3 regions of the Kitasatospora sp. NPDC101235 genome follow, and region 1 is predicted to be linked to each of the others. Evidence: riboswitches for the same ligand, from Rfam matches in the RefSeq annotation. Region 1 holds a riboswitch; each other region holds the start of a gene.
The links. A riboswitch is a leader RNA that binds a small molecule or an ion and turns the genes downstream of it on or off. The one in region 1 is predicted to bind S-adenosylmethionine.

Region 1 (9,629 bases):
CGGCTCCGGGAGCTTCTCTTCTGACATGTCGTGGCTCATGACTTCTTGGCCTTGGTGGTGTGGGCGGCGACCCAGATCGCGACCGCGATGAGCGTGCCGAGGCCGAAGATCCAGCCGAACAGACCCTCGGTCACCGGACCGAGACTGCCCAGGGTGAGACCGCCGGGGTTGGGCTCATCGTTGGTGGTGTGGCGGACGAAGGCCACGATCTGCTTCTTCTGCTCCTCGGGCATGGTGGTGTCCGGGAACGACGGCATGTTCTGCGGGCCGGTCTGCATGGCCTCGTAGATGTGCTTGGCGTCCACGCCCTCGAGCGACGGGGCGGACTTGCCCTTGGTCAGGGCACCACCCTGGCCGGCGAAGTTGTGGCACTGGGCGCAGTTGGTGCGGAACAGCTCGCCACCCTTGGAGATGTCCTCGGGGTTGGTCGAGGTGAACTGCTCCTCCTTCGGGGTCACCGGGCCGGGACCGAGGGAGGCGACGTAGGCGGCGAGCTGGTCGATCTCGGCCTGCGAGTAGATGTTCTTCTTGCGCGGGACCTGGGCGCCGGGCTGCTGGGCCGGCATGCGGCCGGTGCCGACCTGGAAGTCGACAGCAGCGGAGCCGACGCCGACCAGGCTCGGACCGTCACTGCTGCCCTGGCCGTTCAGGCCGTGGCAGGAGGAGCAGCCCACGGCGAAGAGCTTCTTGCCCTCATCGATCGCGAGCGACTGCGCGGCGACGTCGGCCTGCGCCTTGTCGGCGGGCGCGAACGCGGCGTACAGCCCCCCGGTTGCCGCCAGGGCGAGAAGTAGGACGACCAGCGCCGCCAATGGGTGGCGCCGTCGTGCGGAGAGCTTTTTCACGGAATAACCCCGGTGTCAGGATCTGGTCGACTGGTGGGTGCACCCGGCGGCCGGTCTGGCCGGCACGAGGCTGCCCGTCTAGGGCTGCGCGCGCGGTCGGTCGGTGGGAGCGTCGGCACCGGCAGAAGCGGCCCGTCGCCGGTGAGGGCGGGGGCCGCTGCCGGTGGCCAGCGACCTGATCAGCTGGTTACTTGATCAGGTAGATGGTCGCGAACAGGCCGATCCACACGACGTCGACGAAGTGCCAGTAGTACGACACGACGATCGCGGCGGTGGCCTGCTCGTGCGTGAAGCGCTTGGCTGCGTACGTCCGTCCCAGGACCAGCAGGAAGGCGATCAGACCACCCGTCACGTGCAGCCCGTGGAAGCCGGTGGTCAGGTAGAACACCGTGCCGTACGGGTCGGAGGACAGCGAGAGGCCGTCCTTCTTGACCAGCTCGGTGTACTCGAAGACCTGGCCGCCGATGAAGACCGCGCCCATGGCGAACGTGAGGATGAACCACGCCCGGAGCTTCTTCACGTCACCGCGCTCGGCAGCGAACACGCCGAGCTGGCAGGTGAGCGAGGAGAGCACCAGGATCGTGGTGTTGACCGAGGAGAAGGGCACGTTGAGGGCGTGGGCCTTCTCGGTCCAGAACTCCGGCCCCTTGACGGAGCGGAGCGTGAAGTACATCGCGAAGAGGGCCGCGAAGAACATCAACTCGGAACTGAGCCAGACGATCGTTCCGACGCTGACCATGTTCGGCCGGTTGACCGATCCGTGCGCGTGCCCGGTTTCTACTGCTGTTGCTGTCGCCACGACGGACATTATGTCGGTCCCTTATTCCGTCTTCACGTCGGGGGGTGTCCCTCGGAGTGTCCGGTGCGTGCGGTATGCCCGCTTGGGGGTCGACGGGGTGTCCGGACGGGGGCTGAGCAGCGGCGCGTCCCTTTTCTGATGGTTCCTCGGAGGAGCCTACGACCCCCTTGCCCGGCGCGTCGCTGCACGGTCGGAGTAGCCGCGGGAGATAAGGGGGAGACGCCTCGGGTCGGCCGTACGGGTGGACCGGGCGGGGTCGGGTGACGGGCCGTCCTCCGGGTGGGTGAGCCCGGGACACGGCGGCTCGGGGAGGAACGTGTGCGAGGGGGACTCGGCGGAGGGTGATCCGGAGTAGCATCCGGATCAGGCGAACGTGGTCCGGATCACACTTGAGGGAGCAGGGCCCATGGCGTACACGACCGATGAGACGCTCACCGTCCTCGTCTACAGCGACGACCGCAACACCCGTGAGCAGGTGCTGACGGCGCTCGGCCGCCGGCCCGCCGAGGATCTTCCGGAACTGTCCTACCTGGAGTGCGCGACCACCCCCGCGGTGCTCAAGGCGCTGGAGAAGGGGGGAGTGGACCTCTGCGTGCTGGACGGCGAGGCCGTTCCGGCGGGTGGGCTGGGCCTCGGGCGCCAGCTCAAGGACGAGATCTACGGCTGCCCGCCGGTGCTGGTGCTGATCGGGCGGCCGCAGGACTCCTGGCTCGCCGCCTGGAGCCGGGCCGACGCCGCCATCTCCCACCCGGTGGACCCGGTGGCGCTGGCCGAGGCGGTCGCCACCCTGCTGCGGACGCGGCTGGCGAAGCGGACTCCGGCAGTCCGCTGAAATCCGCTCCGGCAGTTAGGAAATACAGGGGTAGAAGCGGCCCCTTCGCTCGATAGGCTGGCTCCATCCGTACGGACGTCCCCCTGGAGTGGGGAACCGACAACAGCTGGAGTCAGCCATGGTGAACGTGAACCCTGCGAACGGCGGTAGCGACCCCGCGCAGGTGGTCCGCACCTGGCCGGACCTCCTGGCGGCACTGTTGCAGGGGGACGACCTCGACCGCTCGTCCACCGAGTGGGCGATGGACCGGATCATGAGCGGCGAGGCGTCCCCGGTGCAGGTGGCCGGGTTCATGATCGCGCTGCGGGCCAAGGGCGAGTCGGTCGAGGAGATCGCCGGTCTGGTCGACGCGATGTACGCGCACGCCGAGCCGCTGGAGATCCCCGGCCCGGCGGTGGACATCGTCGGCACCGGCGGGGACCGGGCGAAGACCGTCAACATCTCCACCATGTCGGCGATCGTCGCGGCGGCCGCCGGCGCCAAGGTGGTCAAGCACGGCAACCGGTCGGCCTCCTCCGCCAGCGGTTCGTCGGACGTGCTGGAGAAGCTCGGGGTGGCGCTGGACCTCTCCTCCCGGCGGGTCGCCGAGGTGGCCGAGGAAGTCGGGCTCACCTTCTGCTTCGCGGCGAAGTTCCACCCCTCGATGCGGCACGCGGCCACCGCGCGGCGCGACCTCGGGGTGCCGACCGCCTTCAACATCCTCGGCCCGCTGACCAACCCGGCCAAGGTCACCGCGCACGCCATCGGCTGCTTCGACACCCGGCTGTCCGGGCTGATCGCCGGGGTGCTGGCCCGGCGGGGTGCGACGGCGCTGGTCTTCCGCGGTGACGACGGGCTGGACGAGCTGACCATCACCACCACCTCGCAGGTCTGGCTGGTGCGCGACGGAGCGGTCACCGAGACCACCTTCGACCCGCGGGACGTCGGCATCGAGCTGGTCGGCATCGAGGCGCTGCGCGGGGCGGACGCCTCGTACAACGCCGAGGTCGCGCGGCGGCTGCTGGCGGGGGAGCACGGGCCGGTGCGGGACGCCGTCCTGCTGAACACGGCGGCGGCGCTGGTCGCACTGGACCTGGGTGACGCACCGCTGACCGAGCAGCTGGCGGCCGGCATGGAGCGGGCCGCGAAGGCGATCGACTCCGGCGCCGCACAGGACCTGCTGCGGCGCTGGTCGGAGGCCACCAGCCGGATCTGAGACGGCCGTTGGGGAGCCCGTGCCGGTACGCCGGCGCGGGCTCTTCGCGTGCTGTCCGGATGCCGGACGCCCGTTTGACCACCCGCTGGACGCGGCCTAGAGTCTTCGCCAGGTCATGAGCGACAGCGTCAAGCCCCAGCTGGCTGTCCGGCAACCCTCCGTCCGTGGCGGGGTGCCCTGGGTGAGGACCGGGTCGCCACGGCAAACCGTCCGTGCGGCAAGCGCGGACGCCCGACGACTGGCACTCCCGGGGGTCCCTACACCCCTGAAGGAGTGCATCCTCATGTCCCTCTCCACCGAAATCTGCGCCCCGCTCGCCGTCCTCGGCGCCGACGTCGAGGTCCCGCTCGCCAGCGGTGAGAGGGTCGGCTACGCGGCGCTCGACTACGCGGCCAGCTCGCCGGCGCTCCAGCGGGTGTGGGACGACGTCGCCGCCTACGCGCCGTACTACGGCAGCGTCCACCGCGGCGCCGGGTACCTCTCGCAGCTGTCCACCGACCTGTTCGAGCAGAGCCGCCGCACCGTCGGCGAGTTCCTCGACCTGCGCGAGGGCGATCAGGTGGTCTTCACCCGGGCCACCACCGACTCGCTCAACCTGCTGGCCGCCGCCGTTCCGGCTGGCACCCGGGTGTTCGCCTTCGAGACCGAGCACCACGCCTCGCTGCTGCCCTGGGCGCACGCCGGACTGGACGTGACCTACCTGCGGGCGCCGCGCTCGCGGGCCGAGGCGGTGGCCGCGCTGGAGGCCGCGCTCGCCGAGGCGCCCGAGGGCCCCAAACTGCTCTGCGTCACCGGCGCCTCCAACGTGACCGGCGAGCTGTGGCCGGTCGCCGGGCTCACCGGGACCGCCCACCGCCACGGCGCCCGGGTGGTGCTGGACGCCGCCCAGCTGGCGCCGCACCACCGGGTCTCGGTGCGCGAGCTGGACGTCGACTGGATCGCCTTCTCCGGCCACAAGATCTACGCGCCGTTCGGCGCCGGGGTGCTGGCCGGCCGGGCGGACTGGCTGGACGCGGCCGAGCCGTACCTCGCCGGCGGCGGGGCGACCCGCACGGTGGCCCGGGAGACCGACGGCTCGGTGGCCGTGCAGTGGCACACCGGCCCGGCCCGGCACGAGGCCGGCTCGCCGAACGTCATCGGCGCCTACGCGATCGCCTCGGCCTGCCGGGCGCTGACCGAGGCCGGCTTCGACGCGCTGGAGGCCCGCGAGCAGCAGCTGATCGCCCGCCTGACGGCCGGGCTGGCCGAGATCCCTCAGGTCAAGGTGCTGAACCTGTTCGGCGCGGATTCCACGCGGGTGGGTGTGCTGTCCTTCGTCGTCCGGGGCTGGAACAGCTCGCACTTCTCGGCCGCGCTGTCCGCCGAGTACGGCATCGGGGTGCGCGACGGCCTGTTCTGCGCCCACCCGCTGGTGCGCACGCTGCTCGGGGACGAGGCCCCGGCCGTCGAATCGGCGTGTGGCGCTCCCGATCCCTCGCTGCCGGGCGAGCGCAGCCTGAACGCGATCCGGGTGAGCTTCGGCGCCGGGACGCCGGACGAGCACGTGGACCGCTTCCTGACCGCCGTCCGGGAGCTGGTCACGGACGGCGCGGCCTGGAGCTACCGCAACGAGGGCGGGCGCTGCGTCGCGACCGCGCAGATCGACCGGGGCCGGCGCGAGGGCTGATCGCTACTCGTCCAGGCCGAGGGCGAAGGCGGCTTCCAGGTCGTGCTGGGAGTAGGTGCGGAAGGCGATCTGGGTCTCGGTGTGGGCCACACCCGGGACCTTGTTGAGCCGGCCCGGGATGACCTCGGCCAGGTCGTCGTGCCGGCGCACCCGCACCATCGCCACCAGGTTGTAACCCCCGGTCACCGAGTAGACCTCGCTCACGCCCTCGATGGCGGCGATGGACTCGGCGATCTCCGGGATGCGGTCGACACTGGTCTTGATCAGGACGATGGCGGTGATCACAGTTCGGGCTCCTTTGTGGGGTGCCGCCAGCGTATCGGGCGTCGGCCCGGTCGTCGCGGGGGGTGGCGGACCACGGTGCAGACGTAGAGGAACCCGGCCGAGAAGCCGATCACGTGGACCAGGTACGCCACCCCCGGGCCGGCCGAGTGCATCGACCACCACTGCAGGGCGAACCAGAGGCCGAGCACCAGCCAGGAGGGGAAGCGCAGCGGCAGGAAGAGCAGCAGCGGGACGAGGGTGGTCACCCGGGCCCGGGGGTGGAGGCGCAGGTAGGCGCCGAGGGCGGCGGAGATCGCCCCGGAGGCGCCGATGAGCACCCGGGTGGAGTTCGGCGAGTGCGCCTCGGCGAGCGCGAAGCCGTACGTGGTCAGGCTGCCGGCGGCCAGGTAGAAGACGGCGTACCGGGCCCGGCCCAGCCGCCGTTCGACGGTGGGGCCGAAGACCTGGAGGAAGAGCAGGTTCCCCAGAAGGTGCAGCCAGCCGGCGTGCAGGAAGAGCCCGGTGAGGACGGACAGGGCCGGGTGCTTGCCCGGGGTCGGGGCGGTCGGGCAGCCGGGGGCCGGGTCGGGGGCCTCGGCGAGCTGTCCGGCGGTCAGCGCCCGGCCGGCCAGCACCTCGGCCGGGATGGCGCCCCAGCGCTGCTCGTACCGCTGCTCCGCGCAGAGCCGGGTCTGGCCGGTGCCGTACAGCGGGTTGAGCCCGGCGGCCGGGCCGAGCAGGAAGACCAGGATGTTGACCGCGATCAGCGCGTAGCTGACCACCGGGACGGTCGCCGCCGGGCGGCCGCCCGGGGCGGCGGTGTGGTCGGGGGCCGCGAGCGCCATGTGGCCAAGCATCCCTCCGGGCGCCGCAGGTGACACGGCGGTTTACGGCAGGTGGACTAGCTCGGTTGTTCGGGCAACCGGTGGTCGCGATGGTTGCCCCAGGCAATAGGCTTGGGGCGGGCATTCCCGCCTCCCGCCGCCGATGCCGGGGCTCCGGGGGGAGCGCCTAGCCCACACAGGGACCACCCGAGAGGACCCCCGATGACCGTCCCCGCCCTGACTGCCGAGACGCGCTGGCGCTGCACCCTGTGCGGCAACCTCACCCGCTTCGACGTGACCCGTACCGCGCGGGTGACCGAGTTCCTCCACTTCGACCTGGCCGGCGAGTCCAAGGTCGAGGAGACCGAGGTGCTGAGCGAGACCGTCGAGTCGGTGCGCTGCCGCTGGTGCAACGCGGTGGACCAGGTCGAGCTGGTGGCCCGGCCGGGTGCCGAGGGGCCGCAGGACCCCGCCGAGCAGGGCTGATCCCCGCCGGTGCGACGGGTGGGTGCGCGGCGCACCCGCCCGTGCCGCACGGGACAATACAGAAACAGGACGCACGGAGCGTGACGACAGGGGCGGCAGCGGCCGTGCCCGCTGGACCAGGATCGGAGCCGAGGACGTGGTGGACGCAGCGAAGGAGCCCGGCGAAGCCCAGGGGCTTCAGCCTGCTGCGGCCGAGGCCTCGGCCGAGGCGGCGAACGACTCCTGCGAGCCCGCGGCGGAGCCCGGCGCCGAGAAGCTCGACCGGCCGCTGCCCGAGGGCGTGCGCCGGCGCGTGGTCGGGCTGGCCTCGGACGCGCTCGGCGGGCTGCCGTCGACCGAGCTCCCGCAGGGCCTGCGCCAGTACGTCAAGTTCACCCCGGCGCGACGGGCCAAGTACGCGGCCACCGCGCTGGCGGCGGCACTGGAGGCGGAGCCTGCCTTCCGGGTACGGATAGCTGAGCGGCTGCGCCTGGGGCAGCCGGATCTGGTGAAGGCGCTGGAGTCGGGCACCGTCCCGGGCGCGGCCGATCCGATGGACGTCGCGGCCGCCGCCTACCTGGTGCGTTCGCCGGGCTGGAGCCGGCTGGTGGCCGAGGTCGGCGAGGAGGCCGAGCGGGCCGGAGCCGAGGACGCGGCCGCGGAGGCGGCCCGGCTGGTGGAGAAGCTGCAGGCCGAGCTGGCCGAGGTGCGGGCCTCCGCGCGGGCGGACCTGGACCGGCAGCGGGCCGAGTCCGACGGCGTCCGCAAGGAGGCGGAGTCGCTGCGCAAGAAGGTGCGGTCGCTGGAGAGCGACACCCGCCGGGCGCAGGCCGAGACCCGCCGGGTGGCCGGCGAGCTGGAGGCCGTGAAGGCGCAGGCCGCGGCCGAGCGCGGCGCGGCCGAGACCGAGGCGCGCAGGCTCAGGCACCGGGTCTCCGAACTGGAGAACGCGGTCGAGCAGGGCCGCCGGTCGGCCCGCGAGGGGCGCAGCGTCGAGGACATGCGGCTGCGGCTGCTGCTGGACGCCGTGCTGCAGTCGGCCCAGGGACTCCAGCGGGAGCTGGCGCTGCCGGTCTCCCAGATCCGCCCGGCGGACCTGGTGGAGGCGGTGGTGCCGGGGGCGGCCTCCCCGCACGACGTGGCCCGGCGCGGGCTGGCCGAGGACGATCCGGCGCTGTTGGACCAGCTGCTGGCGATTCCTCAGGTGCACCTGGTGGTGGACGGCTACAACGTGACCAAGACCGGTTATCCGACGCTGCCGCTGGAGCAGCAGCGTATACGGCTGCTGGGCGGGCTGGCGATGCTGGCCCAGCGCACCCAGGCGGAGGTCACCTGTGTGTTCGACGGGCAGGACCTGGACGTCCCGGTGATCATGGCGCCGCCGCGCGGGGTCCGGGTGCGGTTCAGCCGGACCGGGGAGACGGCCGACGAGCTGATCCGCCGCCTGGTGCGGGCCGAGCCGCAGGGCCGCCCGGTGGTGGTGGTGTCCACCGACCGGGAGGTCGCGGAGGGCGTGCGGAAGGCGGGCGCGCGCCCCGTGGCGTCGGTGCTGCTGCTGAACCGGCTGGCCCGGCCCTGATCCCACCGGGCCGCATGATGCCTGGTCAGGAGCGGTTCCGAGGCGGTGCGCGGCTTCCGTGAAGTCGGTGTGGAAAGCGGAGTTCACGCCTTCGGGGGAGTGGCAAAACGGATAGATCTTCACTAGGGTCTGGCGTCAAACCTATTTTCTGGAACCTCATCCCATCGGGTGAGTCCGATGAAAGAAGGAGCCGGTCCCTTGGCCTCCCACCGCCGTCCCAAGCAGCCGAGCCGCGCGCGGATCTCCGTGCTCACCGCTGCTGCTGCGACTGCGGTCGCCCTCTCCGCCCAGGTGGCCGCGCACGCTGCGCCGCAGCCGAACAAATCGGACGTCAAGGCGCAGATCGACCAGCTCCAGGAGGAGCAGGAGCAGGCGGCGGAGAAGTACAACGGAGCCAAGGAGCGGGCCGACCAGCTGCGCAAGCAGGCCGACCAGCTGCAGGACCAGGTGGCCCGCAGCCAGGAGCAGATGACCCAGCTCCAGGGCGGCCTCGCCGAGGTGGCGGGCGAGCAGTACCGCACCGGCGGCATCGACCCGTCCGTCCAGCTGATGCTCTCCTCCGACCCGTCCGGCTACCTGGAGAAGGCCTCCACCGTCCAGCAGGCCAGCACCAGCCAGGCCGAGGCGCTCAAGGGGCTGCTGGACCAGCAGCGCCGGCTGGACCAGGAGAAGACCGAGGCGGCCGCCGTGCTCGCCTCGCTGGACACCACCACCAAGGACCTGAACCAGGCCAAGGCGGACGTCAACACCAAGCTGAAGGCCGCCCAGGACCTGCTGAACTCGCTGAGCGCCGCCGACCGCGCCGCGCTGCGGGCCCAGCAGGCGCAGGACGACCGCGCCTCGCGCGGCAGCGACCGGGTCGACCTCAGCAGTCTGCCGCCGGCCAGCGGCTACGCGGCCGTGGCGATGGCCAAGGCGATGAGCAAGCAGGGTTCGCCGTACGTGTGGGGCGCCACCGGGTCGACCACCTTCGACTGCTCGGGCCTGATGGTCTGGGCGTACGGGCAGGCCGGCGTCTCGCTGCCACGCACCTCGCAGGAGCAGGGCCACTACGGCACCCGGGTGCCCTCGCTGGACCAGGCCCAGCCGGGCGACCTGGTGATCTACGGCAACGACATGCACCACGTCGGGATGTACATCGGCAACGGCATGGTGGTCCA
Region 2 (9,629 bases), on a different contig from region 1:
CACCCGTCGCGGGCCGCACCTGCGACCCGGTCCCGCCCGGCAGCATCGACCGGATCCTGGCCAGCCGGCGCTCGGCCTCGGCGGCCACGGACCGCAGCCGCTCGGCCTCGGCGGCCAGCGCGCTGCGGCCGGCGCCGGTCAGCGCGTAGGTGCGCCGGGCGCGACCGTCCACCACCTCCTCGGCGGCGACCTCGATCAGGCCCTGGCCCAGCAGCCGGTCGAGCGCGCCGTAGAGCGTGCCGGTGCGCATCTTGACCCGACCGTCCGAGATCAGGGCGATCTCCTGAATGAGCGCGTAGCCGTGCCTGGGGGCGTCGGCCAGCGCGGTGAGCAGCAGCAGCGTCGGCTCCTGCATGGAGCGTTCTGTCATGCCACCACATATATCGCCCAACGGCATATACCGTCCACCTGAATCGCTGGACAGAATGGACCCATGACGATCCCCGAAGACCTGCTCGCCGCCTGGACCGCCCTGCTGCACCGCTGCGGGGCCGCCGTCGACCCCGAGCCGTACGGCCGGGAGCTGCTGCGCCGCTGGTCGGAGCCGCAGCGCCGCTACCACACCGTCGCGCACCTGCGCGCCGTGCTGCGGCACGTCGACGAGCTGGCCGGGCACGCCGCCGACCCGGAGGCCGTCCGCCTCGCGGCCTGGTTCCACGACGCCGTCTACCGCCCCGACCGCACCGAGAACGAGGAGCGCAGCGCCGCCCTGGCCGTCCGCGCGCTGACCGCCGCCGGACTGCCCGCCGAGCGGGTCGCCGAGGTGAAGCGCCTCGTGCTGCTCACCGTCGGCCACGACCCCGCCCCCGGCGACCGCAACGGCGAGGTGCTCTGCGACGCGGACCTCGCCGTCCTCGGCGGCACCCCCGAGGCGTACGCCGCGTACGCGGCCGCCGTCCGCGAGGAGTACGGCTTCGTCCCCGCGCCGGACTTCAGGGCCGGCCGGGCCGCCGTCCTGCGCCACCTGCTCGCCCTGCCCGCGCTCTACCGCACCCCCGCCGCCCGCGAGCGCTTCACAGCGGCCGCCCGCACCAACCTGACGGCCGAACTCGACGCCCTCTGACGACCGTCAGCGCCACCGTGCGATCGCCCGGTCCGTGGCGGCCATCCCCGCCGTCACCGACGGGAGGCGCCCCATGACCGCCCACCACGCGTCCTGGTCGGCCCCCGTGACCTCCACCACCCACCACAAGCCCGAGACCGCAGCAGCCGCCCACCACACGCCACACCCAGCGCCCCATGCGCGCACCGTATCCACCGCCGCGCCGGCCCCGGGGAGCGTCCCCACCGGCTAGTCCAGCTTGCCCACCGGCGCCACGACCGCGCCCCGCTTGCCGCACACCCAGTGCGGCTCCGGCCCCAGCTCGGGCTCCACGCTCAGCGCGTGGGGGTCCCCGTCCGCCGCGCAGTCGGTGCACAGCGGCCAGCGTCCGTACGCCTCCAGCAGCGCGTCCTGGACGTCCTGGGCGACCAGCCCGAGCACGTACTCGGTGCCGTCCGGCCACTGCTCCAGCCACCAGCGGCGGTGTGTGACGGCCTGCTCCACCAGCGAGACGACGGCGGCGTCCGCCACGTCCCGCGCGGTGAGGTCGGCCAGGATCATTGCCCGCGCGTTGTGCAGGGCGGTCTCGATGTCGTCAGCAGCCATCCGTCCATTCTCCGTCGACACGTCCGAACGCCGAAACGCCGTGTGGGCGGCCCCCGAAGGGAACCGCCCACACGGACGAGGAATCAACCGATCCGATCAGGATCAGAAGTCCATGTCACCGCCCGGCATGCCGCCGCCGGCGGCCGCGGCGGCCTTCTCCGGCTTGTCGGCGATGACGGCCTCGGTGGTGAGGAACAGCGCCGCGATGGAGGCGGCGTTCTGCAGCGCGGAGCGGGTGACCTTGGCCGGGTCGATGATGCCCGCGGCGACCAGGTCGACGTACTCGTTGGTGGCGGCGTTCAGGCCGTGACCGGCGGGGAGGTTGCGCACCTTCTCCACCACGACGCCACCCTCCAGGCCGGCGTTGGTCGCGATCTGCTTGATCGGGGCCTCCAGCGCGACCTTGACGATGTTGGCACCGGTGGCCTCGTCGCCGTCCAGCTCCAGCTTGTCGAACGCGACACCGGCCTGCAGCAGGGCGACGCCACCACCGGCGACGATGCCCTCCTCGACGGCGGCCTTGGCGTTGCGGACGGCGTCCTCGATGCGGTGCTTGCGCTCCTTGAGCTCCACCTCGGTGGCCGCGCCGGCCTTGATGACGGCCACGCCGCCGGCCAGCTTGGCGAGGCGCTCCTGGAGCTTCTCGCGGTCGTAGTCCGAGTCGCTGTTCTCGATCTCGGCGCGGATCTGGTTCACGCGGCCCGCGACCTGCTCGCTGTCGCCGCCACCGTCGACGATGGTGGTCTCGTCCTTGGTGATGACCACCTTGCGGGCGGTGCCCAGCAGGTCGATGCCGGCGTTCTCCAGCTTGAGGCCGACCTCCTCGGAGATCACGGTGCCACCGGTGAGGATGGCGATGTCGCCGAGCATGGCCTTGCGGCGGTCACCGAAGCCCGGGGCCTTGACGGCGACGGACTTGAAGGTGCCACGGATCTTGTTCACGACCAGGGTCGACAGGGCCTCGCCCTCGACGTCCTCGGCGATGATGACCAGCGGCTTGCCGCTCTGCATGACCTTCTCCAGCAGCGGGAGCAGGTCCTTGACCGAGCCGATCTTGGAGTTGGCGATGAGGATGTACGGGTCCTCGAAGGTCGCCTCCATGCGCTCCAGGTCGGTGGCGAAGTAGGCGGAGATGTAGCCCTTGTCGAAGCGCATGCCCTCGGTGAGCTCAAGCTCCAGGCCGAAGGTGTTGCTCTCCTCGACGGTGATGACGCCTTCCTTGCCGACCTTGTCCATGGCCTCGGCGATCAGCTCGCCGATCTGGGTGTCGGCGGCGGAGATGGAGGCGGTGGAGGCGATCTGCTCCTTGGTCTCCACGTCCTTGGCCTGGGCGAGCAGCTGGTCGGAGACGGCCGCGACGGCCTTCTCGATGCCGCGCTTCAGGGCCATCGGGTTGGCGCCGGCGGCGACGTTGCGCAGACCCTCGCGAACCAGGGCCTGGGCGAGCACGGTGGCGGTGGTGGTGCCGTCACCCGCGACGTCGTCCGTCTTCTTGGCGACCTCCTTGACGAGCTCCGCACCGATCTTCTCGTACGGGTCCTCGAGCTCGATCTCCTTGGCGATGGAGACACCGTCGTTGGTGATCGTGGGGGCGCCCCACTTCTTCTCCAGCACGACGTTGCGACCCTTGGGGCCGAGCGTGACCTTCACTGCGTCGGCGAGCTGGTTCATGCCACGCTCAAGGCCGCGGCGAGCTTCCTCATCAAAGGCGATGATCTTGGCCATCTGAAGTGGTCCTCCGGGACACGGTCGACTGCTCGGACCAAGGGGTGCCCGCGACGGACGGCCCTGGTGTGCGGGGGTCCATTCCCCTACCGCTCCCGGGGGCCTCACCGACCCGGTCCGCTGTCACTCTCACGCTGTGAGTGCTAACGCAATGATTAGCACTCACCGTGGTCGAGTGCAAGCCCAATCGACAACCCGCGAGCCGCCGCCGGGGCCGCCCGGGAACGCCGACGGGCCCGTACGACACGTGTCGTACGGGCCCGTCGAGAAGCGAGTGGTCACCAGCCGAGGGCCGCGCCGAGCTCCTGGGGTCGGAAGGAGGTCAGACCGCCGCGCGAACCATGTCCGCCTGCGGGCCCTTCTGTCCCTGGGAAATCTCGAACTCGACCCGCTGGCCCTCCTCGAGGGTGCGGTAGCCGTCCATCTGGATCGCGCTGTAGTGGACGAAGACGTCCGCACCACCGTCGACCGCGATGAAGCCGTAGCCCTTCTCCGCGTTGAACCACTTGACGGTGCCCTGAGCCATTCCGAACTCCCCTAGTGCTGTGCTGGCCCTTCACGTGCCCGCAGGTCGCGGGCCCGGGTTGGTTAGAAGGCCGGCCCGGGGAACCCCCCCTGGGCGCAGCCGTGCACGCCGCAACCCTCCGCGCGGAGCGCCGAGCGGCTTCCGGTGAGCGGGTGATTGCGTCGACCGCCGCTGAATGTATCCGGATCGAAGCCCTCTGCAACAGGGCCAGCCGCCGGTAATTCCACCGCGGCGTCAACGGACAGGACGGGCTGAATCGGGAAAATCTCGGCATTCCACGCCGGACATAGCGGACGAATTACCCAAATCACCGCGGTAATTCTGACATCTGCCTGACATGTTTCACGGGCCGCCGCCAGCGGCGGGAGATCCCCGGGCCGAGCTCTGCGGAGGCCGAAAGGGAAACCCTGTTCCCAGCCGAGCCACACTCTACTCCGACTCGACCCGGAAATATTCCCGCCGGAATGCAGGCGGTCGCCCACGCATACGGAGAGCGGAATTCCGTACGCGCGGGCGACCGCGGGTTCTCCGGACGGCTCAGCAGCCGCCGGCCACCGCCGGGATGATCGAGATGCCGGCGCCGTCCTTCACCTCGGTCGCCAGGCCCTCGGCGAAGCGCACGTCGTCGTCGTTCACGTAGACGTTCACGAAGCGGCGCAGCTTGCCGGTGTCGTCCAGGATGCGGGCCGAGATGCCCGCGTGGTTCTTCTCCAGGTCGGCGATGACCTCGGCCAGGGTGGCACCCTCGGCGGCCACCTCGGAGGCGCCGCCGGTGTAGGTGCGCAGGATGGTGGGGATGCGGACGTTGGCGCTCATGACTCTCCTTGCGGGGGCGGGGTCTGTCGGGGTGGTTCAGAGGGACGCGAGGCCGGCGTCGCGGAACGAGTCCAGCGTCGGGCGGATGACGGCGGTCATCCCGGCGTCGGAGACGGCGTCCAGGGTCTTCAGGCCGTCGCCGGTGTTGATCGCGACGGTCTCCTTGGCCGGGTCCAGCTGCCCGGTCTCGACCAGCTTCTTCAGCACGCCGACGGTCACCCCGCCCGCGGTCTCGGCGAAGACGCCCTCGGTCCGCGCCAGCAGCCGGATCGCCGCCACGACCTCGGCGTCCGTGACGTCCTCCACCGCGCCACCGGTCCGGCGGGCGATGTCCAGCACGTACGGGCCGTCGGCCGGGTTGCCGATCGCCAGCGACTTGGCGATGGTGTCCGGCTTGACCGGCTTGATCACGTCCCGGCCGGCCTTGAACGCGGCCGACACCGGCGAGCAGCCCTCGGCCTGGGCGCCGAAGATCCGGTACGGCCGGTCCTCGACCAGGCCGAGCCTGATCAGCTCCTGGAGACCCTTGTCGATCTTGGTCAGCTGCGAGCCCGAGGCGATCGGGATCACGATCTGCTCCGGCAGCCGCCAGCCGAGCTGCTCGCAGATCTCGTACGCCAGCGTCTTGGAACCCTCGCCGTAGTACGGCCGCAGGTTCACGTTGACGAAGCCCCAGCCCTCGCCGGCCGGGTCGCCGATCAGCTCCGAGCAGAAGCGGTTCACGTCGTCGTAGTTGCCCTCGATGCCGACCAGCTCGCCGCCGTACACCCCGGCCATGACGACCTTGCCCTGCTCCAGGTCGTGCGGGATGAACACGCAGGACCGGAACCCGGCCCGGGCCGCCGCCGCCCCCACCGCGCCGGCCAGGTTGCCGGTCGAGGAGCAGGACAGCGTGGTGTACCCGAACGCCCGGGCCGCCTCGATCGCGCACGCGACCACCCGGTCCTTGAACGAGTGCGTCGGGTTGCCGGAGTCGTCCTTGATGTGCAGCTGGGCGGTGAAACCGAGCTCCCGGCCCAGGTTGTCCGCCTTGACCAGCGGGGTCCACCCCGGGTTCAGGTTGGGCTTCGAGGCCACGTCGGCCGGAACCGGCAGCAGCGGCGCGTAGCGCCAGATGGACGCCGGACCGGCCTCGATCCGCTTGCGCAGCTCCTCGGCGCCCTCGCTGCCGAACTCGTAGGCGATCTCCAGCGGGCCGAAGCACTCCAGGCAGGCGAAGCTGGGACCGAGCGGGAAGCGGGTGCCGCACTCCCGACAGGACAGCGCGGCGGCGGGGCCGAGGTCGACGGGTGGGAGTCCCCCCGGCCGAAGGCTGGGGGCGGGTGCGGCGCCGGAAGGGGTCGTCTCGGTGATAGCCATGACGGCGAGGCCTCTCTCCTCATCTTCCCCGTGGCGCGGTCGCGACACGGGCCGGAATTGGCACCTGTCCCGCCGGGGCCTGTCGACGACAGCCGCGCGAGAAGGTTGCCGGGACGTCAACGGGCCGTTCCCTCAGTCCCTCTGGATGAGCTTGTGAAATTGTGGTGGTGCTCAACGGCGACCCCGGCGTGCAAAGGTCCGACCGCTGTACGAAGACTGTATCCGAAGGCGTCAAACCCGAACGGGACCGTCCGCCACGCGAGATGACCCGTCCCACCCCACCCCGCCGAGGAGACCTCCGTGCCCGCCGAACCGACTCCCGAGCTCCTCCCGCAGGTGGCGTCCTGGCTGCGCCGCCGCTCCTGGAGCGCGGCCGACCGGCCGGTCCACACCCTCCTCGCCGCCAAGGAACGCACCGGCCGCACCGTCAGCGTGGTCCTGCCCGCCCTGGACGAGGAGGCCACCGTCGGCGACATCGTCCGCACCATCCGCCGCGAGCTGATGGAACGCCTCCCGCTCGTCGACGAACTCGTCGTCGTGGACTCCGGCTCCACCGACGCCACCGCCGCCGTCGCCGCCGAGGCCGGCGCCCGGGTCGAGCACCGCGACGCCATCCTGCCCCGGCTGCCCGCCGTCCCCGGCAAGGGCGAGGTGCTCTGGCGCTCGCTGCTGGTCACCCAGGGCGACATCGTCTGCTTCATCGACGCCGACCTGCGCGAGTTCGACCCCGCCTTCGTCTCCGGCATCGTCGGCCCGCTGCTGACCGACGACTCCATCCAGCTGGTCAAGGCCATGTACGACCGCCCGCTGGAGTCGGAGGGCGCCGTCCTGCCCGCCGGCGGCGGCCGGGTCACCGAACTCGTCGCCCGCCCCCTGCTCAACCTCCACTGGCCGGAACTCGCCGGCTTCGTCCAACCCCTCGGCGGCGAGTACGCGGCCCGCCGCTCACTGCTCGAACGACTGCCCTTCCCCACCGGCTACGGCGTCGAACTCGGCCTCCTGGTCGACGCGTTGGAGCTGGTCGGCCTGGACGCCCTCGCCCAGGTGGACGTCGGCGTCCGGCACCACCGCCACCAGGACGGCCAGGCCCTCGGCCGGATGGCCGCCACCATCTACCGGACCGCCCTGGAACGCCTCGACCGCACCCACCGCCTCAAGGCCTCAGCCGACCTCGTCCACCCCCACCTCACCCAGTTCACCCGGAACCCGGAGACCCACGCCTTCACCGCCCACACCCACCCGGTGACGGCCCTGGAACGCCCTCCGATGCACACCGTTCCCGAATACGTGAAGCGCCGCACTGACGGGTGACAGACCCGAGCAGTGCGGCCGCTGCGATTCCGCCGGTTACCCCGGCGGTTGGTTTGCGATGTCCGCCAACCGGCAACATCCCAACCGTGACTCCTCCCCCTCTCGACGAGGAGGCTTCCCACTCGACCCCTGCGGAGCCTCGTGACTCCTCCCCCACGCGAACGCGGGGGCTTCTCACTTGGGTCCGTCAGACCCTCATGACAGCCAAGCCCTGACCGCTGCATATCGCAGGTCTCCGACTGTACGGCTGCGCCGCGCTCCGCTCCGCCGTAGGCTCGGAATCCACCCCAACGGGTGAACGGGCAGACCCAGAAGAGGATTCATGGCCGATTCATCGACCAACCGTTCGAGCGCGACCGGCACCGCCCCCGTCCTGGTTGCCTCCAACCGGGGACCGGTGTCCTTCAGCACCGCCGACGACGGCACGCTGACCCTGCGCCGCGGCGGCGGCGGTCTGGTCTCCGGCCTCTCCGCCATCGAGGACCCGAACGCCGTCTGGGTCTGCGCCGCCCTCAACGACTCCGACCGCAGGGCCGCGGCCGGGGCGCCCCACGGCCGCCTGGACCTGGCCGGCCACGAGGTCGGCGGCCAGGCCGTACGGATGCTGGACATAGACCCGCAGACCTTCTCCCGCGCCTACAACGGCGTCGCCAACTCCACCCTCTGGTTCGTCCACCACCTGCTCTACGCGACCCCCACCGCACCCGCCTTCGACGCCGGCTTCCGCACCGAGTGGGCCGCCTACCAGGCCTACAACGAGGCCTTCGCCGAAGCCCTGGCCGCCGAAGCCGCCCCGAACGCCGCCGTCCTCGTCCAGGACTACCACCTCTCCCTGGTCCCGGCCCTGCTCCGCGAAGCCCGTCCCGACCTGCGGATCGGCCACTTCTCGCACACCCCCTGGGCCCCGCCCGAGTACTACCGGCTGCTGCCCGACGACGTCGCCCGGGCCGTCCTCACCGGCATCCTGGGCGCCGACCGGGCCTGCTTCCTGACCCACCGCTGGGCCCGTGCCTTCGCCGCCTGCTGCGAAGACCTCCTTGAGGCGACCGTCGACCACGACGCGCTCACCGTCACCTTCGACGGCCGCACCACCCTCCCCCAGCCTTCGGCCGGGGGGACCCCCACTCGGCGAACCACACTCCCCCAGCCTTCGGCCGGGGGGACCCCCACTCGGCGAACCACACGCCTGGGCGTCCACGCCCTCGGCGCCGACGCCGACTTCCTGCGCGAGCGCGCCCACCGCCCCGACGTCGACGAACGCCTCGCCGCCCTCCGCGAGGCCGTCGGCGACCGCCGCACCATCGTCCGGGTCGACCGCACCGAGCTGAGCAAGAACATCGTCCGTGGCCTCCAGGCCTACCGGCACCTGCTCCGCACCCGCCCCGAGTGGCACGACCGGGTGGTGCACATCGCCTTCGCCTACCCGTCCCGCACCGACCTGGCCGAGTACCGGAACTACACCGCGGCCGTCCGGGACCTCGCGGCCGCCATCAACGACGAGTTCGCCACCCCCACCTGGCAGCCGCTGATCCTGCACGTCGACGACGACTTCCCGCGCTCCCTCGCCGCCTACCGCCTGGCCGACGTCGCCCTGGTCAATCCCATCCGCGACGGCATGAACCTGGTCGCCAAGGAAGTCCCCGTGGTCTCCGACCACGGCTGCGCACTCGTCCTCTCCCGCGAGGCCGGCGCCCACGCCGAACTCAAGGACGACGCCCTCACCGTCAACCCCTACGACGTCATCGCCACCGCCGACGCCCTGCACGCCGGCCTCACCATGAGCCCGGAGGAGCGCGCCGACCGCACCAAGCGCCTGACCGCGGCGGCCACCGCGCTCCCCCCGCAGCAGTGGTTCCTGGACCAGCTCAACGCGCTGTGAGCGCCTCCCCCAAGGCCCCCAGCAGCTCCACCACACCCTCCGGCCCGGCGACCACCAGGTCCGCCCGGTCGGCCAGGTCCCGCACCGGCGCGTCCCCCACCGCGCCGGCGCACACCAGCACCCCGGCCACGCCTTCGCCGCGCAGCTTCTCCACCGCGGCGAAGGCCGCCACATCCCCCAGATCGTCCCCCGCGTAGAGCACCGAACGAGCCCCCCGCTCCCGCAGGAACCCGGTCAGCGCCGCCCCCTTGTCCACCCCCGGCGGCCGCAGCTCCAGCACCAGCCGCCCGGGCTCCACCACCAACCCGTGCTCGGCCGCCAGCTCCCCCACCGGCGCCCGCAGCAGCTCCAACGCCTCCTCCGGC
Region 3 (9,629 bases), on a different contig from region 1:
TTCACGGTCGGCCTCGGGGTGGTCGTCGCCCTGGGCACCGGCCTGTCCGCCACGGTCGCCGTGGCGGAGGCTGCCGACGCCGGCGCGGCGACGGTGGTGAGCGGCGACGCGACGCCGACGCCCACCCCGACCCCCACCCCGACCGCGACCGGCGGCACCGGCGACTGGAACAGCACCGGCTCCTGAGCACACCGGTTCCTGAACACACCGGAACCGGCAGCAGGATCGATTCCTCAGCAGCCCGAGGACAACCGGTCAGCCGCCCGCCACCCATCCGGGAGCGACGGGGCCTCGGCGGCCGAACCCTCCCCCCGGGGCAGCAGCCCCGCCACCTCCCGGGCCTCCGGCAGCCCCAGCCGGAGGAAGATCCGATGGGCCTCCCGCAGCCGGCCGTACGCCTCGGCCTCGCGCCCGAGGTCGGCCAGTGTCCGGCCCAGCACCACCAGCGCGTGGCCCTGGTCCCGCTCGGCACCCAGCTCCTCGCACAGCTCCAGCGCCTGCCCGGCGTGCTCCAGGGCCTCGTCCGTCCGGCCCAGCGACCGCAGACTGTCCGCCATCCGGTAGCGGGCGTGCGCGGCCCGGGCCCGCAGACCGGCCGCCGAGGCCACCGCCAGGCACTCGCCGAACCAGGTGACCGCCTCCTCGTGCCGCTCCAGCCCGTGCAGCGCCAGCCCCAGCACGTACAGCGTGTACGCCCGGCCCGGATCGTCGTGCCGGGTCCGCAGCTCGGCCAGCACCTCGTGGCAGATCGGTACCGCCTCGGCGGCCCGCCCGCTGCGCACCCGGGCCAGCGCGGCGTTGACCGTCGTCACCAGCGCCCCGGAGCGGTGGCCGAGTTCGCGGGCCAGCGACAGCGCCTCGTCGTAGTGCCCGACGGCCTCGTCGTAACGGCTGAGGAACTGGCAGACCAGGCCGAGGTCGTTCAGCGCCTGGCGCAGGATCACCGTGTCGCCCGCCGAGCGGGAGGCGGCCACCGCCAGCCGGGAGGCCGCCTCCGCCTCCTCCAGGCGGGTGGCGGCCAGGGCGACGTTGCCGCGCAGGAAGTGCGCCCGACCAGCTGCCCGGTGGTCGGCGCGACGGGCCGCGGCCGCGGCCAGGGCCTCCGCGGTGGTGGCCAGCTGGCGGCTGGGCGGGGCGAGGAGGAACGGGGTGAGCGCGATCAGCAGGTCGATCGCGGCGCGCAGCGGCTCCGGCGCCGCACCGTCGGCCGGGGCCGAAGGGGCGGTGGCGTCGTCGTCCGTGACCGTCCAGCCCGCCACCTGCGCGGCCAGCGCGATCGCCCCGGAGCCCTCCGCCTCGGCCCAGGCCCGCGCCCCGTCCGGGCCGTCCAGGGGGACGCCCGCGCTGCGCGCCGGCCCGAGCGCACCGGCCGCCGGATCCCCGGGAACGGCGTGCTGGAAGGCCGTGCACGCGGTGGCCAGCAGGTGGTCCAGCATCCGGTCGCGGGCCGCCACGGCCGCGCCGGGATCGTCCGGACGGCGCCGGGCGAACGCGCGCAACAGGTCGTGGAAGCGGTAGCGGCCGGGGAAGGGCGACTCCATCATCGCCACGTCCACCAGGGCCTCCAGCAGGTCCTCGGCGTCGTACTCGTCCAGGTCCAGCAGGGCGGCCGCGGCCTGCAACCCGAGGTCCGGGCCGTCCACCGAGGCGGCCAGCCGGAACGCGCGGGCCTGGGCGGGCGTCAACTGGCGGTAGCTCAGTTCGAAGGCGGCCGCCACCTCCAGGTCGCCGATGCGCAGCTCGTCGATCCGCCGGCGCTCGACCGCCAGCCGGCGGCCCAGCGTCTGCACCGTCCAGCTCGGCCGGGCGGCCAGTCGGGCCGCCACGATCCGGACCGCGAGCGGGAGGTGGCCGCAGACGAGCAGCAGCTCCCGGGCGGCCCCCGCCTCGGCGGCCAGCCGCTCGGCGCCGATGGTGCGGCCCAGCAGTTCGAGCGCCTCCTCGGGTTCGAAGACGCCGAGGTCGGCCTGGACGGTCGCGGGCAGGCCGGACAGCCGGGTGCGGCTGGTGGTGAGGACGGCGCAGCCGACCGCGCCCGGCAGCAGCGGTCTGATCTGCGCGGTGTCGTGGACGTTGTCGAGCACCAGCAGCAGCCGCCGGCCGTCCACCACCGAGCGGAACAGCGCCGAGCGGGCGTCCAGCCCGTCCGGCACCGCGTCGGCCGGCACGCCGAGCGCGACCAGGAAGCCGCTGAGGACCGCCTCCGGATCGGCCGGGGTGGCGTCGGCGCCCCGCAGGTCGACGTAGAGCTGCCCGTCCGGGTAGGCCTCGCGGACCCGGTGGGCGACGTGCAGGGCCAGCGCGGTCTTGCCGACCCCGCCCATGCCGACCACGGTCGCGATCACCAGCGCCTGCTGGCCCGGCGCGCCGAGGGCCCCGCCCAGCCGCTCCACCAGCACCGTTCTGCCGGTGAAGTCGGCCGCGTCGGGCGGAAGCTGGGCCGGTCTCGGGGTCGGTGCGGCGGCCCCGGCCGGGGCGGTGGCGGGTACCTCCGGCACCGTCGGTCCGGCGGGCGGGTCCGGCGACTCGACCCCGGGCGCGGCGGGCTCCGCACTGCCGGCGAGGAGCGCGACGGACGGCGTCGGGGCGGCGAGCGACGGGTCGCCCTCCAGGATCCGCTGGTGCAGCAGGTCCAGCTCCGCGCCGGGCGCCACCCCCAGTTCGGCCAGGAACAGCTGACGCGCGCCCCGGAACACCGCCAGCGCGTCCGCCTGCCGCCCGGCCTGGTACAGCGCGCGCATCAGCAGCCCGTACGCCCGTTCGTGCAGCGGGTGTTCGGTGGTCAGCGAGGTCAGCTCCGGAATGCACCGGGAGTAGCGCCCCAGCGCCAGGTCCAGGGCGATCCGCTCCTCCAGCAGGGTCAGCCGCAGTTCCTGGAGCCGCTGGCGCTGCCGCTGCGCGAACGGACCGGGGATGCCGGCCAGCGGCTCGCCCTGCCACAACTCCAGCGCCCGGTTCAGCAGGTCGCGCGCCTGCTGCGGCTCTCCGGCGGCCGCCGTGCGCTCGGCCTGTGCGGCCAGCTCCTCCGCCTGCGCCGCGTCCACCGCGTGCTTGGGCAGCACCAGCCGGTAGCCGTCCCCGACCGAGGTCAGCACGGTCGGCGCGTCCGGCTCCTCGCCGTGCAGGATCTTGCGCCACCGCCAGGCGTAGGTGCGCACCGTCGTCATCGCGGTGCCCGGCGGCTCCTCACCCCACAGGGCGTCGATCAGATCGGTGGCACTCGCACCGTGTCCGGGCCGGAGCAGCAGCACCGCCAGCATGGCCTGCTGCTGGGGGCTGCCCACCTTCAGCACGGTCACCCCGCGCTGCGCCCGCATCAGACCCAGGACCGAGAACCGGAAATCATCCATTCCTGCACCTGCCCGCCTCATGTGCTCGCCCCCGCCCGCGCACGTGCCGCCCCCCGAATTGATGAGCCCCTATCAACCCACGGCACCCGGTGGGATGTCGAGGGATCGTCGACCCGGCGGTGATCCGGTGTTGATCGGCCGTCACCACAATCGGTGGTGTGGCGCCCGCAGTCGGCCCGGCACCAACCGTCGGACCCGCCACGTCCCCGGCCGCCCGGCCGCCGTCCGGGCGACCACCACGGCTCTCGGAGGCGGACGCCCATGAACACCGACCTGCTCCACCGGCTGCTCGACGTCGACCCGGTCGCCGGACCGGTCGAACTGCTCCACCGTGCCCGCGGCGACCGCCACCTCCCGTACCTGGTGCTCGCCGCGCTCGCCCGGGACGGCGTCCGGATGGGCGAGCACGCCCGGGCCGAGCTGCGGCGCGCCCGCGACCGGGCCGACTGTTACGCCAGGGTCGCCCGCGAGCTCGCCGACGCCACCGGGGTCCGCCCGATCCGCGACCTGCCGCTGGCCGGCTACTACCCGCCCGACCTGCCCCGGCCGCTGGGCGGGCTCAGCCTCGTCAGCCCCACCGAGGCCACGCTCTGGCAGGCCGTCAACCGGCTGGTCACCGACCACCCGGTGGAGTCCGTGGAGGTCACCCTGCTCGGCGAGCGGCCCCGGCACACCGCCGTCACCCTGCGCTGGCCGGCCGAGGACCCGCTGCTCGACCCGTGGTACGAGGTGCGGGTCGCGACCGCCGCGCTCACCGGCGACCTCGCCACCGTCCCGGTCCGCCCCTACCTGGCCGCCGACGACCACGTGGAGTGCCTGATCGCCCTCGCCGAGGAAGGGCTCGGGCGCGCCTTCCTCGCGGGCGACGTGATCGACGTGGCCCACCTCGCCGGGCAGCCCTTCGAACCCGTCGAGACCGCCGCGGTGGTCGCCGCCTACCGGCTCGCCCCGGAGGCCGCGGCCCTTCTCGACCTCGCCGCCGAGCACGTGCCGCTGGGCTCCCTGCGGGACGTGCGCACCGTCCTGGAGGCCGAGGTCGCGCCCGAACTGCGCCGCCGCCGGACCCTCGCCCGCCCGCTCCGGCCCCGCCACGGCACCCTGCTGCGCCGCACCGTCATCCGGCACCAGTGGGACGAGGCCCTGCTGCTGCCGGCCGGCGACGCCGGCCTGCTGCTCACCCCGGTCGCCGACTACCTGCTCGGCCCGGAGGGCACCCGGCCGACGGCGGCCGAACGCGCCGCCGCCCTCGCCGCCCTGCGAGCCTGGGACACGACCGCCCCCGGCAGCCCGGACCCGGCCCGGTGCACCGGCCTGTCGGAGCCGCGCCACCGCTGAGCGGCCGCAGGCGTGGGTGGGGGCTTGGCGACCAGCCCGGGGAATCTTGTATGGTTCCAGGCGAATCATCCAGAGGGGTGGAGGGACCGGCCCTACGAAGCCCCGGCAACTCCCCGGTCGACCCGGCGTCCGAAGTACGCGCCGTGCCGTCCGGGATCAGTGCCAACTCCGGCCTGTCGCCACTGTGGCGCGGGAAAGATGAGGAGACACGGTGCTCTCTGTGCTGTCCTTCGCCCGGGCGCTTCCCGCCCCGGCGCTTTCGCGTACCCGTCTCGTGCCCGGCGCAGGCAATCGGCCGACTTCTGCGGCCCGTCCTCGCTGACCACCCCCCGGCTCCCCGCCAGGAGCCGCCGTGAGCAGCGCCCACCCGCTGCTCCCGGGCCTTGAGACTGGAGTACCCCACCCATGGAGAACACGAGCGGCGTCGGCGTGCTCGACAAGGTCACCTCGATCCTCGGCGTCCTGGAGGCCGGTCCCGCCACCCTGGGCGGCCTCGTCGCCGCCACCGGCATGGCGCGGCCCACCGCCCACCGGCTGGCCGTCGCCCTTGAGCACCACCGCCTGGTCAGCAGGGACATGCAGGGCCGGTTCATGCTCGGCCCCCGGCTCGGCGAGCTCGCGGCGGCCGCCGGCGAGGACCGGCTGCTGGCCGCGGCCGGATCGGTCCTCACCCAGCTCCGGGACGTCTCCGGCGAGAGCGCCCAGCTCTACCGCCGGCAGGGCGAGGTCCGGATCTGCGTGGCCGCCGCCGAACGCCTCACCGGCCTGCGCGACACGGTTCCGGTGGGGATCACCCTGCCCATGAAGGTCGGCTCCGCCGCCCAGGTCCTGCTCGCCTGGGAGGAGCCCGAGCGCCTCCACCGCGGCCTGCAGGGCGCCCGGTTCACCGCCACCGCCCTGAGCGGCGTACGGCGCCGCGGCTGGGCCCAGTCCGTCGGCGAGCGCGAGCTCGGGGTCGCCTCCGTCTCCGCGCCGGTGCGCGGCCAGTCCAACCGGGTCGTGGCCGCCGTCTCGGTCTCCGGTCCGATCGAACGGCTCACCCGCCACCCCGGCGCCCACCTCGCCCAGGCCGTCGTCGAGGCGGCCCACCGCCTCACCGAGGCCCTGCGCCACCCGTGACCGGCCCGCCCGGCCGGGGCGTACCTCCGCTGCCCCGGGCTCAGGCCCGGGGCAGCAGGACGGTGCGGGAGGGGCGGGGTATCCGACTGATCACCGCGCCGATCAGAGTGCCGATCGACACCCCGAACACCGCCGACACGGCCGTCAGCACGGACTGCGCGCCGTTGCCGACCTCGATCTGCGCGGTGTTCAGCAGGCCGAAGGAGCCCGGCACCACGATCCAGAACGCCGGGAGGTAGAGCACCTGCCAGAGCGGACCGCCCGGCAGCCAGTGCACCAGCGTGGCCGTGGCCGCGGCGGTGACCGCGCCGGCCAGGCCACCGATCGCCGCGCCGTGCGTCGACCCCACCACCACCTGGACCGTGACGCTCACCGCGATCACCACGACGATCCACGGGACGGCCGAGGGCGGGGTGTTCACGTTGACCACCACCCCGAAGACCGCGAGCGCCAGCCCCAGCCCGATCACCCACCAGCTCGGCCTGGCGACCTGCACGTCGGCCAGCGCGGTGGCCGGCATGCCGGCCGCGGTCGCGGCCGCGGCCACCCCGGCGAGGAACAGCGCCAGCTGCACCGCGCCGGACACCAGCCGGGCCGTACCCGCGCTGGCCGCACCCGCGGCGATCTCCGACAGCCCGGTGACGAGCAGCCCGCCCGGCAGCAGGATCGCCAGCGTGGCCACGATGGTCCGCAGCGGGCCGTCCAGCAGCGAGGCCCGGGCGAGCAGGAGGACCAGCAGCGCGACCAGGAACCCGGCCGTGACGGGAAGCAGCGGACGCAGGTACGGCAGCCGCCGGGCGAGCACGGTCAGCCCCACGACGATCAGCGAGCCGAGCCCGGCCGCCAGCACGTTCGCCGCCGCCGGCTGCAGGAAGAGGCAGACCCCCACCCCGACCGGCAGCGCCCCGAGGTCCGCCACCCACGCGGGCCGGCGGGCCGGTGCCCGCCGGATTCCCTCCAGCTCGGCGAGCGCCCGTGGCCCGTCGAGCTCGCCCGCCCGCAGCCGGTGCACCAGGTGGAGGACGTCGGCCGTCTGCTCGAACCGCAGGGCGGTGCCGACCGGCTGGAACCGGGTGGCCTCGTCCGCCCCCAGTGCGACGAACAGCCCGTTGGTCAGCGCGGCGACCCGCACGTCCGGAGCCCCCAACGCCCGCCCCAGTCCGCGGAGTTCCTCCTCGACGTCATGGACGGGCAGGCCACCGCCCAGCAGGGCTTCGCCCAGTTCGAGCAGCAGGCGGCGGAGCGGGTCGGGCGGGGCTTCGGTGCCCCGGACCAGGGGAAACGTGCTTGGCATGGCAGGTATCGTCCCATCCCGCCCGATTCGGTCCGACTGTGCCCCGGTCTGTTCGGTTTCCCGCCGCGCGCACGCCGTCCGCCGGCGACGGCCGGCCCGGGACACGAGTGCGTGTCCCACCCCGCATCCGACCGCCGGCCAGTAGCATCCCTGTGAACCTCTTTGGGATGCTTTCCGGTGAATCGGCGACGGTTCGACCGTGCGCAGGAAGACCGTCCGCCGCCGTTGGGGGAGATGTGACCGTCGTCGCCGCCGTGGCCCGCTCCACCCGGGTCCGGCCGCTCTCCGCCGCCGACCTGCTGGCGGAGGCGGTCGCCCGGGCCGGGCTCTGGGAGCGGCTCGCCGAGCGGGCGCACGGCGACCCGGGGGCGGTCGCGGTGCTGTTGACACCGGGCACCTCCGCGTACGGCGACCCGGTGACCGCGGTCAGCGCCGCCCTGGTGGAGCACCTGATCGACCTGCTGCACGACCGCGGCTACCGCGACGCCACCGTCGGCGCCGCCCGCTGCGGCCCGGACACCTGGCTGGCCGGCCCCGGACTCCCCGAAGCCTGCCGCCGCCTCGGCTACGGCGGGCGCACCCCGCAGGGCAACGCCTACCGCGTCGTGGACCTGTCGGAGGAAGTCGGGCCGGCCGGGTTCCCCGACTCCTCCGTGCTGCACGGCAGCGGCCTGGCGCGCAGCTGGCTGGACGCGGGCTTCCGGATCAACATCGCGAAGAACAGCACCCACCCGGAGTTCGGCTACGCCCTGTGCCTGGCCAACCTGTTCGGCGTGCTCCCGCAGGACGACAAGCACCACCACTACCGCGCCCGACGGGACGGCGCCGAAGTCGTCGTGGACCTGCTGCGCTCCCACCCGCCGGACTTCCACCTCATCGACGCCGTGGTGAGCAGCCACGGCTGCGCCGGATCGCACGTCGGCAGGCCCCTGCGGACGGAGACGGTGATCGCCGCGCCGGACGGCGTGCTGGCGGACATGGTCGGCGCGCTGCTCATGGGCGTCGACCCCGTCTCGTCGCCGCTCAACGCGCGGGTGCTCAGCGACCGGGGCCTGCCGGACGCCTACCGGATCGACGGCGACCTGACGCCCTACCAGGGCTGGCGCAACCCGCCGAGATCGCTGGTCGAGGCGGTGCGCCGACTCGCTCCCGACGGGCGGGCCCACCGGCTGTTCAGCGTCGCCGCCTGGCACGTCGCCCCGGGCACGGCGGTCACCGACCCGGCCCTCGCCCGGCTCTCCCGACTCCTCACCTCGCTGATCCGCGCCGCGGACGCGAACCCGGCGGCCGCCGCCGCCCTGTGCGCGGTGGTCGGCGCGGCGGCGTCGGCCTCCTCCACCGTCCGCGCCTGGCGGACCGGGAACGCCAAGGACGACCTCCGGCGCCGGGACGTCTCCCTCGCGGTCGACCCGGACGCCTACACCCACGAGGACTACGACCGGATCACCGACCTCCTGCGGCCGCTGGAGACGGTGATCGACGCGCTGCCCGCGGACGCCTGGCAGATGCGGTGGCAGCACGTGGGCCACTCGATCCTGTTCGGCTGCGAACGCACCGTCAACGCGCCGTACCGGGAGTTCGTGCGGCGGGTCGACATCAGCCGGTCCATCAGCTACATGACCGACTACCTCGGCGGACGGGTCCACGTGGTGTCCCGTGACGCCCAGGGGCGGCCCGTCCGCCAGATCGAACGCAACCTGTACCTGGCGCAGCCGAACTACCTGGCGTACTACGGCGGTCCGCCCATCGACGTCTGCAAGCTGGAGTCGGTGGACTACGGGGAACAGCGGCAGCGGATCTCCTGGCGGACGGTCAGCAGCCCGAACGGGTCCGCCGAGTACGACGACGGCTCGGTGACCTTCCTCCCGGCGGACGGCGGCGTCCGGACCCGGATCGTGATCCGGGTGCGCCAGCGCTTCACCCTGCCGCTGACCTGGCAGGTGATCCGCCCCGACACCCGGCCCAAGCTCAGGGACCCGCTGGTGCAGGACTCCTACCAGCGCTTCTTCACCCGCACCCTCGACAACTTCGAGGCGCAGTACGAGGGGCGTCCCTACCGGATCGGCCGGCCCTGGGAGGAGTCCGACGACCTGGAGGCATCCGAGCTGCCCACCCAGCGGCTGACCGAGGCCGCCCGGATGCTGCGGACCGTCGCCTCGCAGACCCTGACCGTGCCGACACCGCCGGGGCGGCTGGGGCCGGACGGCTTCTGGCACGTCGCGCCCGGCGACCTCCCGACCCGCTCCCCCCTGCTGGAGGAGTTCCGCGAGTCGCTGCGCCCGGCGGTGGCCGGCTTCTGGCAGGGACTGCGCGAGGCCGCGGCCCGGGACCGGCGGTCGAGGCGGACCCCGTGAGGGCGGGCGTGACCGGTGCCAGCGGGCTCGTCGGGTCCCAGGTGGTGCGTACGCTGCACGCCGCCGGTCACGAGGTGCGGGCACTGGTGCGCCGCAGCAGCGACCTGCGGCAGCTGCACGGCCTGGACGTGCCCCTGGTCAACGCCGACCTGCGCGACCCGCTCAGCCTGCGGTCCG

Region 2: another riboswitch for S-adenosylmethionine. It lies ahead of thrC (threonine synthase); the one in region 1 lies ahead of ACIRRH_RS02255 (aminotransferase class V-fold PLP-dependent enzyme).
Region 3: another riboswitch for S-adenosylmethionine. It lies ahead of ACIRRH_RS11020 (IclR family transcriptional regulator); the one in region 1 lies ahead of ACIRRH_RS02255 (aminotransferase class V-fold PLP-dependent enzyme).

Annotation. Positions count from the first base shown of each region.
Region 1 is NZ_JBIWNZ010000001.1:472,773-482,401, forward strand. Features, by position in the region: gene ACIRRH_RS02230 (ubiquinol-cytochrome c reductase iron-sulfur subunit) at 1-27, opposite strand, end outside; gene ACIRRH_RS02235 (c-type cytochrome) at 36-845, opposite strand; gene ACIRRH_RS02240 (heme-copper oxidase subunit III) at 1,033-1,653, opposite strand; gene ACIRRH_RS02245 (hypothetical protein) at 2,051-2,476, shown strand; gene trpD (anthranilate phosphoribosyltransferase) at 2,595-3,671, shown strand; SAM riboswitch class IV at 3,783-3,901, shown strand; gene ACIRRH_RS02255 (aminotransferase class V-fold PLP-dependent enzyme) at 3,955-5,337, shown strand; gene ACIRRH_RS02260 (Lrp/AsnC family transcriptional regulator) at 5,341-5,622, opposite strand; gene ACIRRH_RS02265 (rhomboid family intramembrane serine protease) at 5,619-6,446, opposite strand; gene ACIRRH_RS02270 (hypothetical protein) at 6,648-6,911, shown strand; gene ACIRRH_RS02275 (NYN domain-containing protein) at 7,048-8,469, shown strand; gene ACIRRH_RS02280 (NlpC/P60 family protein) at 8,668-9,629, shown strand, end outside.
Region 2 is NZ_JBIWNZ010000014.1:149,601-159,229, forward strand. Features, by position in the region: gene ACIRRH_RS23750 (PadR family transcriptional regulator) at 1-370, opposite strand, end outside; gene ACIRRH_RS23755 (hypothetical protein) at 434-1,063, shown strand; gene ACIRRH_RS23760 (hypothetical protein) at 1,292-1,648, opposite strand; gene groL (chaperonin GroEL) at 1,751-3,373, opposite strand; gene ACIRRH_RS23770 (cold-shock protein) at 3,696-3,899, opposite strand; gene ACIRRH_RS23775 (MoaD/ThiS family protein) at 4,437-4,715, opposite strand; gene thrC (threonine synthase) at 4,752-6,074, opposite strand; SAM riboswitch class I at 6,091-6,226, opposite strand; gene ACIRRH_RS23785 (glucosyl-3-phosphoglycerate synthase) at 6,375-7,385, shown strand; gene ACIRRH_RS23790 (trehalose-6-phosphate synthase) at 7,708-9,264, shown strand; gene otsB (trehalose-phosphatase) at 9,251-9,629, opposite strand, start outside.
Region 3 is NZ_JBIWNZ010000005.1:98,836-108,464, reverse strand. Features, by position in the region: gene ACIRRH_RS11035 (hypothetical protein) at 1-186, shown strand, start outside; gene ACIRRH_RS11030 (AfsR/SARP family transcriptional regulator) at 234-3,350, opposite strand; gene ACIRRH_RS11025 (hypothetical protein) at 3,612-4,685, shown strand; SAM riboswitch class I at 4,748-4,890, shown strand; gene ACIRRH_RS11020 (IclR family transcriptional regulator) at 5,091-5,804, shown strand; gene ACIRRH_RS11015 (threonine/serine exporter family protein) at 5,845-7,098, opposite strand; gene ACIRRH_RS11010 (DUF362 domain-containing protein) at 7,335-9,452, shown strand; gene ACIRRH_RS11005 (NAD-dependent epimerase/dehydratase family protein) at 9,461-9,629, shown strand, end outside.